Regions from separate parts of the Bacillus paramobilis genome, predicted to be linked through region 1. Evidence: predicted binding sites of a transcription regulator. Region 1 holds the regulator's gene; the other holds the start of a gene.
What was found. Region 1 encodes LexA, which represses DNA repair genes until DNA is damaged. Its sites were predicted from a motif close to CGAACATATGTTCG; they were not measured.
Positions count from the first base shown of each region.

Region 2: a site for LexA is predicted at 2,280-2,293, ahead of ruvA (Holliday junction DNA helicase RuvA). Genes of this name have one in related genera too.

Region 1 is NZ_CP151108.1:1,757,224-1,761,745, reverse strand. Features, by position in the region: gene AABL52_RS09180 (bifunctional metallophosphatase/5'-nucleotidase) at 1-248, shown strand, start outside; gene AABL52_RS09175 (DUF896 domain-containing protein) at 288-527, opposite strand; gene AABL52_RS09170 (YneB family resolvase-like protein) at 573-1,229, opposite strand; gene lexA (transcriptional repressor LexA) at 1,371-1,991, shown strand; gene AABL52_RS09160 (DUF4097 family beta strand repeat-containing protein) at 2,079-2,885, opposite strand; gene AABL52_RS09155 (DUF1700 domain-containing protein) at 2,886-3,428, opposite strand; gene AABL52_RS09150 (PadR family transcriptional regulator) at 3,421-3,744, opposite strand; gene AABL52_RS09145 (ABC transporter ATP-binding protein) at 3,973-4,522, opposite strand, start outside.
Region 2 is NZ_CP151108.1:1,027,277-1,031,798, forward strand. Features, by position in the region: partial or broken gene AABL52_RS05345 (DMT family transporter) at 1-566, shown strand, start outside; gene AABL52_RS05350 (BofC C-terminal domain-containing protein) at 687-1,217, shown strand; gene AABL52_RS05355 (iron-hydroxamate ABC transporter substrate-binding protein) at 1,231-2,175, opposite strand; gene ruvA (Holliday junction DNA helicase RuvA) at 2,364-2,981, shown strand; gene ruvB (Holliday junction branch migration DNA helicase RuvB) at 2,987-3,988, shown strand; gene AABL52_RS05370 (DUF2905 domain-containing protein) at 3,985-4,185, shown strand; gene queA (tRNA preQ1(34) S-adenosylmethionine ribosyltransferase-isomerase QueA) at 4,205-4,522, shown strand, end outside.

The sequences.
Region 1 (4,522 bases):
TTTCCAAACCTATTGGCGAGAGAGTAGAATCTTTACAGTATAAAGGCGCTCCTCTTAATATGGATGAAGAATATGACGTCGTTATGAATAATTATCGCGCAAGCGGCGGAGGAAACTTCTTTATGTTTCAAAATAAGCCCGTAATAAAAGACATACCAACAGATATGTCTGAACTTATCGCTAACTATATATTGAAGCACAAAAAGATAGAGGCATCAGTCAACAATAACTGGAAAGTTATTAAATAACGGATATAATAAATAAAAAAGATGGGCTTCGCCCATCTTTTAGTTTAATTTTGCATTATCTTGCTTTTTTAAAGCCTTTAATTTCGCCGGTGTAACATCAGTACCTTCTTCGTTAACAACTTTAATTCCTTTAAGTTCGTTTAACATATTTTGACGAAATCCTTTTAAATATTGTTCACGTAGCGATTGGCGCTCACGTTGTTCTTCTTCAGTTAAGCCTTCAGCTTTTGCTTTTTTCGCTAAGAAGTTAATGCGTTCAATGAGTTCGTGACTTTGCATCTCGAATCCCCCTTTTACTCAAAACTGATTATTATCATACAATAGTTAGTCCTCTTTATCAAGCAATTGCTTTGTATATTCTACATATCTTCGATGTACAGTTGCCTTTGAAACTTCATGACCAAAACCACGAAGTGTTGCTGCAATTTCTTCAAAAGTTAATTCATTCCGGCGTAAACGTACAATTTCCTCAATTGGCACTTCTTTCTTCTCTCGTCCTACGCTTAAATGACGATTCTTCAAATTATTTTCTGGACGATAACCTTTTTCTACTGCACGTTGCATACCACGTTTAATTTTCAAGTTATGAATCTTTCTTTGATACTCTTCAACAATACCAATAATATCTAATACCATCGAATCAGAATCCGATAATTGTAATTCTCCATTATGCGTGTGCGTGTATACTTTTATTCCCTCTTTATGTAAACAATGCATTAATGCAATCTTTGCATTCCCCCTACCAAGGCGCGTTTCATCTTGTATGAGTAGCACATCAATTTGTTCGTCTCGAATGGTATCTAGCACTTCTAATATACCGTCACGTTCAATCGTATACCCACTAGCCTGTTCTTCAATTACCTTAGCAACATTCATTTGATAGCGCTCAGCTAAATGCAATAATTCATCTTTTTGACGTAATAATGACGTTTCTTGCGCTTCTTTCGTTGTACTCACACGTGCATAAATAATTGCATTCATTATGAACCCCTCTTTCTCACTATTATTTCCCTCCAGTGTAACATAAATTCGCCTTTTGTTCGAACTTATGTTTGTAGAATGTTTTTTCGCATGTTATACTTATTAATAAGAAAAACGAAAGAAAACGAGGTGTTAGAAAACATGGAAAAGTTAACGAAACGCCAGCAAGACATTCTCGACTTTATTAAGCTAAAAGTACAAGAAAAAGGATATCCACCTTCCGTACGTGAAATTGGTCAAGCAGTCGGCCTCGCTTCTAGTTCTACAGTGCACGGACATTTATCACGACTAGAAGAAAAAGGATATATTCGACGCGATCCAACAAAACCACGAGCAATTGAAATTTTAGGTGACGATCGAATGGATGCAGAAACACAATCTGTTATTCAAGTTCCAATTATCGGAAAAGTTACTGCTGGATTACCGATTACAGCAGTTGAAAGTGTAGAAGATCACTTCCCACTTCCAGCTAGCATTGTTGCTGGAGCAGACCAAGTGTTTATGTTACGTATTTCTGGAGATAGTATGATTGAAGCTGGTATTTTCGATGGAGATTTAGTTGTTGTTCGCCAACAACAGTCTGCATACAACGGTGAAATTGTAGTCGCTTTAACAGAAGATAACGAAGCAACTGTTAAACGTTTCTATAAAGAAAAAGACCATTTCCGTCTACAACCGGAAAACTCTTCATTAGAACCTATCATTTTAAAACAAGTGTCAGTTATCGGAAAAGTAATTGGCGTATATCGTGATTTACATTAAGCATAATAAAAGAAGATAATTACCTTATTTATATACGGTAATTATCTTCTTTTTTGTATTTTGATAGATTTTCATATATTCTATTTCTTATGAACGAGTTTCAATCGTCACATCGCCAGCAGCTGTTTTACCGCTAATCTTTTTACTACCATTACCAATCGTTATATTTTTATTTTCTTCATTAAAAATCATCACTTCACCAGCAGCACTTTGCCCCGTTATAACTGCATCTTGTGGTTTTTCCAATAAAGTTATATCTACATCACCAGCAGTTGAACTTGCCTCTACATCATATTTAGGATCATGATCCATAATGTGCACTTCCCCACTAGCCGACTTCGCTGTTACTTTCCCTATTACTTTTTTAAAGTTCACCTCACCAGCTTTTGTAGATCCCTCCACACTCTTAGCTGTGACATGTTTCAAATCTACTTCCCCAGCCATTGTTCCAACACTTACATGATCACTTTTCACATCACTTATTTCTATTTGTCCAGCGGATGAATTTACTTTTATCTCTTGGTAAGAACGTTCAGGTACAAGGAGAGTTATTGTAGACGTTTGAAACCTAAAATCGTAAAAAGAAAAATCAAATGAAGCACCTTTTTCTCTTTCCCCAATAATTTTTAATGTGTCACCATCTTCTGCAATACGAACCTCTTGTTTACGTGCATCTCCTGTGTGCTTTACATAAAAAGAAGAGTCGGGAGATTTTTGGACAACAATATCCCCAGCGTCTAACTTAACTTCTATATTTTTTAATGTTTCGTTTTTAATAACGTCTTCTTTGTTTCCTTTTTCTGCAGTTTGTACTGCTTTTTCATACGTTTGTGAAATCCCTATTACTCCAATAATGATACAAGCGATTGCTACTAACAATATTTTTTTCATCATCTACTCCCCTTTTATCATTTTGAAGTTCCATATTACATAACGTACGCATAACTTTTTAAACCACTTCGTACTATAATAAGCGATAATACATAACAACAAACCTACTCCAACAAACGTTATACTAACGAATACATCCAACCATATAAAAGTACCCATAAATACTTTTCCAATAACGAAAAATGGTGTCACTACACTAGCAATCCCACCGACCCAAAAAGAAAATATAAAAGCGATAATTGCCACTAACGGGCCTAACACAATAATGAAATTAAACAAACTAAGTCCAATCGCTGCCATGACAGCCCTTGTTATATTCGAAGTAGATGGGTCCTTTTTCATTTCATCAAAGCGATACAAAGCAAGTAAGTCTTTCGCAATTACTTTCGGAGAGCCAAGGCCTTTTATTATTTCCGATTCAGTTTTCCCCTCTTCTTTCCCAAACTGAAAATGCTCTTCATAATCAAATAAAATATCTTTCCTCTCTTCTTCCGGTAACTTTCTAAGATGACTTGATAATTCTTTAAGAAACTGTTCTTTACTCATCCCATTCCACCCCTTCAATAATTTCTTGTACGCCTTTTGCAAAATCACGCCACTCTGTTACTAACAAATTCAGTTGCGTTTCCCCTTGCTCAGTTAGTTGATAATATTTACGAGGCGGCCCCTCCGTAGATTCCTTCAAATACGTTTGAAAATACCCTTCTTTCGTTAAACGACGTAATAAAGGATACACTGACCCTTCCGATATTAAAAATTTATTTGAGATTTGCTGTACAAGTTCATAACCGTAACAATCTTTACGTTTCACAAGTGCCAAAACACACAGTTCTAACACACCTTTTTTAAACTGAACGTTCAAGGTCAATCCCCCTTTCTCATTTCAGTACTGTTCAATACACGGTACCCGTTATATCCATAATATACCACTTAGTATTATTCATTGCAAGGTACTCATTTATATTTACTCCCTAAATGTAGAAAACGTACAAATAAAAGCCTGAATAATGTCCTGTTTTAACTGGCCATCACTCAGGCTTTTATTCGATGCGAACTGTATGAATACAAAAATTCATTCACTCTTTCCCTTCTAAGAACCAACTTCTACTTGTTTACCTAATAAATTACGAAACACACCTTTTCTTTCTCGAGCTAGTTGGCTAAACTCCCCTTGTTGAACAACCTCTCCTTTATCTAATACAATTACTTGATCAGCATTACGTATTGTTGATAAACGATGGGCAATTACGATAATAGTCATTTGACCCTTTAACTCTTCTAATGCACCTTGGATTAACGCTTCGTTTTCTGCATCTAACGCACTTGTTGCCTCATCTAAAACTAAAATGGAAGGTTTTCTCAAAATTGCTCGTGCCAAAACTAATCGTTGTCTTTCCCCACCCGAAAGCTTAACTCCTCTATCTCCAATAAAAGTATCAAGTCCATTTGGAAGCGCTTGTACAAATTCAGCAGCGGCAGCAAAATTTAATGCCGCCCAAATCTGATCTTCACTTGCATTTGGTTCAATCATCAATAAATTTTCTCTTATGCTTGCATTAAATAGGAAGGGGTCCTGCTGAACATAGCTAATAGATTTCCTTAAAGCTAATAAATTATCACTTGCAATAGTCGAATCATCT
Region 2 (4,522 bases), 730 kb from region 1:
AGTATAAAAGTCGGAATAAGTTTAATTTTTTCCCTTGTCGGTGTAATAGTGGTTATTACGGGTGGTTCAATGCGTATACTTATGTCTTTGTCATTTAATAAGGGAGATCTTTTATTTATAGCTGCTTTAACCTGTGGGGTTTTATATAGCTTAACAGGAAAAAAAGTTATGAGTGGTGTCTCCCCTTTGTTAACAACAATGAGTATGACGGTATTGGGTACTGTGTTTTTAGCAGGCCTTTCTCTATATGAAGATGGGTGGGGAAAGGTTGCAACGTTTTCTTTACAGGGATGGATAGAAATGTTGTATATGGTCGTATGCGGGACGTTAGTTGGATATATCGTGTTTAATAAAGGGGTAGAAGAACTAGGTGCAAGCAAAGCTAGTATGTATTTAAATCTAACTCCTATTGTGGCTACTGGTATATCAGTTATATTGTATGGAGCAGCTGTTACGTGGCAACAAATAGTTGGGATGATAATCGTATTAATTGGGGTTTATATAGCAACGGTACAATCAAATAAAGGTATAAAAAGTTTTCACGTAATCAATACGTTTCGAAATAGGTAGAAATCATTGCACTCTATAAGTCTTAATGAGAGTAATCTATGAATTAGGGATAAAACCTCCATTTCCGGAAAAACTACTAATGAAAGTTTGATCTTGCCTAAAAGAGGTGAACGGAAATGAGATGGATACTGATTGCGATGCAAGCTTTCGTTATGATGTTTTGCTTAGCTTATGAAACGAGTGCGAGGGCGGAAGGGCCAGTACCAGAAGTAACAGAAAAAGAGCCTGAAGTTACAATTTTATTAGAGCGAATGTATGTTGATGGAGAAGTAAGTGAGGAAATCTTTACAGAAAAAGTGGCGGATTTAGAAAAGTTTTTACAGCAGTATAAAGAATGGCAGCTCGTTGATCGTGATGATGTACAGATCGTATTACAAAAGAAAGTTGATGATATTTCTCCGTTATTAAAGACGAGCGGTTATTTTGGTGTGTCAGAGGAAGGGATATTACAAATTTTCAAAGGTGTACCGAAAAGTGATAATGCGATTCATTCCTTCTTTCAAATTGATATGAAAAAGCTGGAGAGTTATGAGCGTGCGAAATTGAAGCGTGGTATTCGGATTAAATCAAAAGAAGGTTTTGTGAAGACGATTGAAAAAATGAAGCAATACGCAGTGCAAAACAAGAAAAAAAGCAGCTCATGGTGAGCTGCTTTTTTTCTTATTTATTTTTCGCCAAAATTTGTTTTGCGATTTCATCAATTAGCATGTCTTTTCCGATTGGATTGAATGCTTTCGTATTGAAGACTTCATTCGATACTTCGTATACGTGATTATTTTTAACTGCTTTGTTGTCTTTCCAAACGGCACTGTTTTTGTAGTCTTCGTAAACTTTATCAGCTTCGCCGCCAAAGTTTACAATGAACATTTGATCAGGTTGGAATGCAACAAGACCTTCTAGCGATACTTGTGCCATCGTTTGTTTTAAATCTGTACCTTTTGTTGCTGGAAGTTTTAAGTCGTTAAAGATGATGTCACCGTATCCGAAGCTACCGTATACACGGAAGTTTTGTGGTGTAACTGCGACGAACATAAAGTTCTCATCTTTTGTTTTTTCTTTAATTTTTTTAGATAAAGAGTCTGCTTTTTTATCGTAGTCTGCAATCCATTTGTCTGCTTTCTTTTCTTCGTCAAATAGTTTACCTACTTCTTTAAACTTACCGCGCCAGTCTTCTAAGTTTGTTTCTAAAACAACTGTCGGTGCAACCTTTTCTAATTGGTCATAAATCTTCAATTGACGATTATTTAAAATAATTAAATCTGGTTTTAAAGCAGTAACAGCTTCTAAATCAACTTTAGGTGCCCAGTACCAACCTACTGCTTTTACGCCATCTAATTTCTCTGTTAAATGATTTTGTATTTTATCTTTATATGTATTTGCTGTACCAACAGGTTTGTGTCCAAGAAGTAATAATTCTTCTGTTGATCCAGATAAATCAACAATTCTCTTTGGATTTACTGGAATTGTAGCTTCCCCTTTAGCATGTTTTACAACTTTTGTTTTCGGTTGTTCTTTCGCTTTTGCTTCTTCTTTTTGAGAAGAGCAGCCAACGATAGAAAGAACCACTAGCATAATAGTAAATAAAATAAATAACTTCTGTTTCATCCTGATGTAACCCCTTTAATTAATATTGATAATCATTATCGACCTCTGTATATTAAGGTGCTTCGCGCTTTCTGTCAATGGAAAATAACAGAAGTTTCTAATAGAGAACATTTGTTGGGGTAGTCTCGCTTTTCTATCATTAAATATGTTAAAATGGAATACATGATTTAAGAGGGAGAGATCGTATTTTGTTTGAATATGTTACAGGTTACGTGGACTATGTAGGACCGGAATATGTCGTAATTGACCATAATGGAATTGGGTATCAAATTTTTACACCGAATCCGTATGTATTTCAAAGAAGTAAGCAAGAAATCCGTGTCTTTACATATCATTATGTGAGAGAAGATATTATGGCACTTTACGGGTTTAAAACACGTGAAGAGCGTTTATTATTTACAAAGTTGTTAGGTGTATCTGGCATTGGACCAAAAGGCGCTCTTGCAATTTTAGCTTCTGGTCAAACAGGACAGGTCGTTCAAGCAATTGAACATGAAGACGAGAAGTTTTTAGTGAAATTCCCGGGCGTCGGAAAGAAAACAGCGCGCCAAATGATTTTAGATTTAAAAGGAAAACTAGCTGATGTCGTGCCAGATGCATTTGTTGATTTATTCTCAGATACAGAACGTTTTGATGAGAAGAAAGGTTCATCAGTTGAGCTTGATGAGGCGCTGGAAGCCCTGCGCGCACTTGGATACGCAGAACGAGAAGTTTCTCGCGTTGTACCAGAGTTATTAAAAGAATCATTAACGACGGATCAGTATATTAAAAAGGCACTTAGTCTTTTACTAAATGGTAAGAGGTGAGTATAATGGACGAACGTCTCCTTTCAGGGGAATCTGCATATGAAGATTCGGATTTAGAATATTCATTACGGCCACAGACGCTCCGTCAGTATATTGGCCAAGATAAAGCGAAACATAATTTAGAGGTGTTTATTGAAGCAGCGAAAATGCGTGAAGAAACGTTAGATCATGTGCTTCTATATGGACCACCAGGACTTGGTAAAACGACGCTTGCAAATATTATAGCAAATGAAATGGGCGTTAATGTTAGAACAACTTCAGGCCCAGCAATTGAAAGACCAGGAGATTTAGCAGCTGTATTAACAGCGCTTCAGCCAGGGGATGTATTATTTATTGATGAAATTCATCGCTTGCATAGATCGATTGAAGAAGTGCTATATCCTGCGATGGAAGATTTTTGCCTTGATATTGTAATTGGGAAAGGGCCGTCAGCTCGGTCTGTACGTTTAGATTTACCGCCATTTACATTAGTTGGAGCGACGACGCGTGCGGGGGCATTATCAGCGCCTCTTCGTGACCGTTTCGGTGTACTTTCAAGATTAGAGTACTATACAGTAGATCAGTTGTCTGAGATTGTAGAACGTACAGCAGAAGTGTTTGAAGTTGAAATTGATTCGTTAGCTGCACTAGAAATTGCAAGACGTGCTCGTGGTACACCTCGTATTGCGAATCGTTTATTACGACGTGTACGAGATTTTGCACAAGTTCGTGGTAACGGAACAGTTACAATGGAAATTACACAAATGGCGTTAGAACTACTGCAAGTAGATAAATTAGGTCTAGATCATATCGATCATAAATTATTGCTTGGTATTATTGAGAAATTCCGCGGTGGCCCAGTCGGGTTAGAAACGGTTTCGGCAACGATCGGAGAAGAATCTCATACGATTGAAGATGTATATGAGCCATATTTATTACAAATTGGCTTTTTACAACGAACACCAAGGGGCCGAATTGTAACGCCGCTTGCATATGAGCATTTCGGAATGGAGATGCCAAAAGTATGACGGAGATGCCAAAATTGCTTATTACAGCAGGTATCTTACTCATTGTTGTCGGATTAGCTTGGAAGTTCATTGGAAGACTTCCAGGCGATATTTTTGTGAAAAAAGGAAACGTTACCTTTTATTTTCCTATCATTACATGTATTGTGTTAAGTATTGTATTATCTTTTATTATGTATATAATAAATCGATTCAAATAAGAAATAGGTGGATATAGTTATGGATATAAATCTGTTTGATTTTCATTTACCAGAAGAACTTATTGCACAAGTCCCGTTAGAAGATCGTGAAACATCAAGATTAATGGTGTTAGACCGTGAAACAGGCGATATTGAGCATAAACATTTTACGGACATTCTTTCTTACTTACATGAGGGGGATTGCTTAGTTTTAAATGAAACGAAAGTTATGCCTGCTCGTTTGCACGGTGTGAAAGAAGATACAGGCGCACACATTGAAGTACTTCTTTTAAAACAAGAAGAAGGCGATACGTGGGAAACGCTTGTTAAGCCAGCGAAACGTGTAAAAGAAGGAACT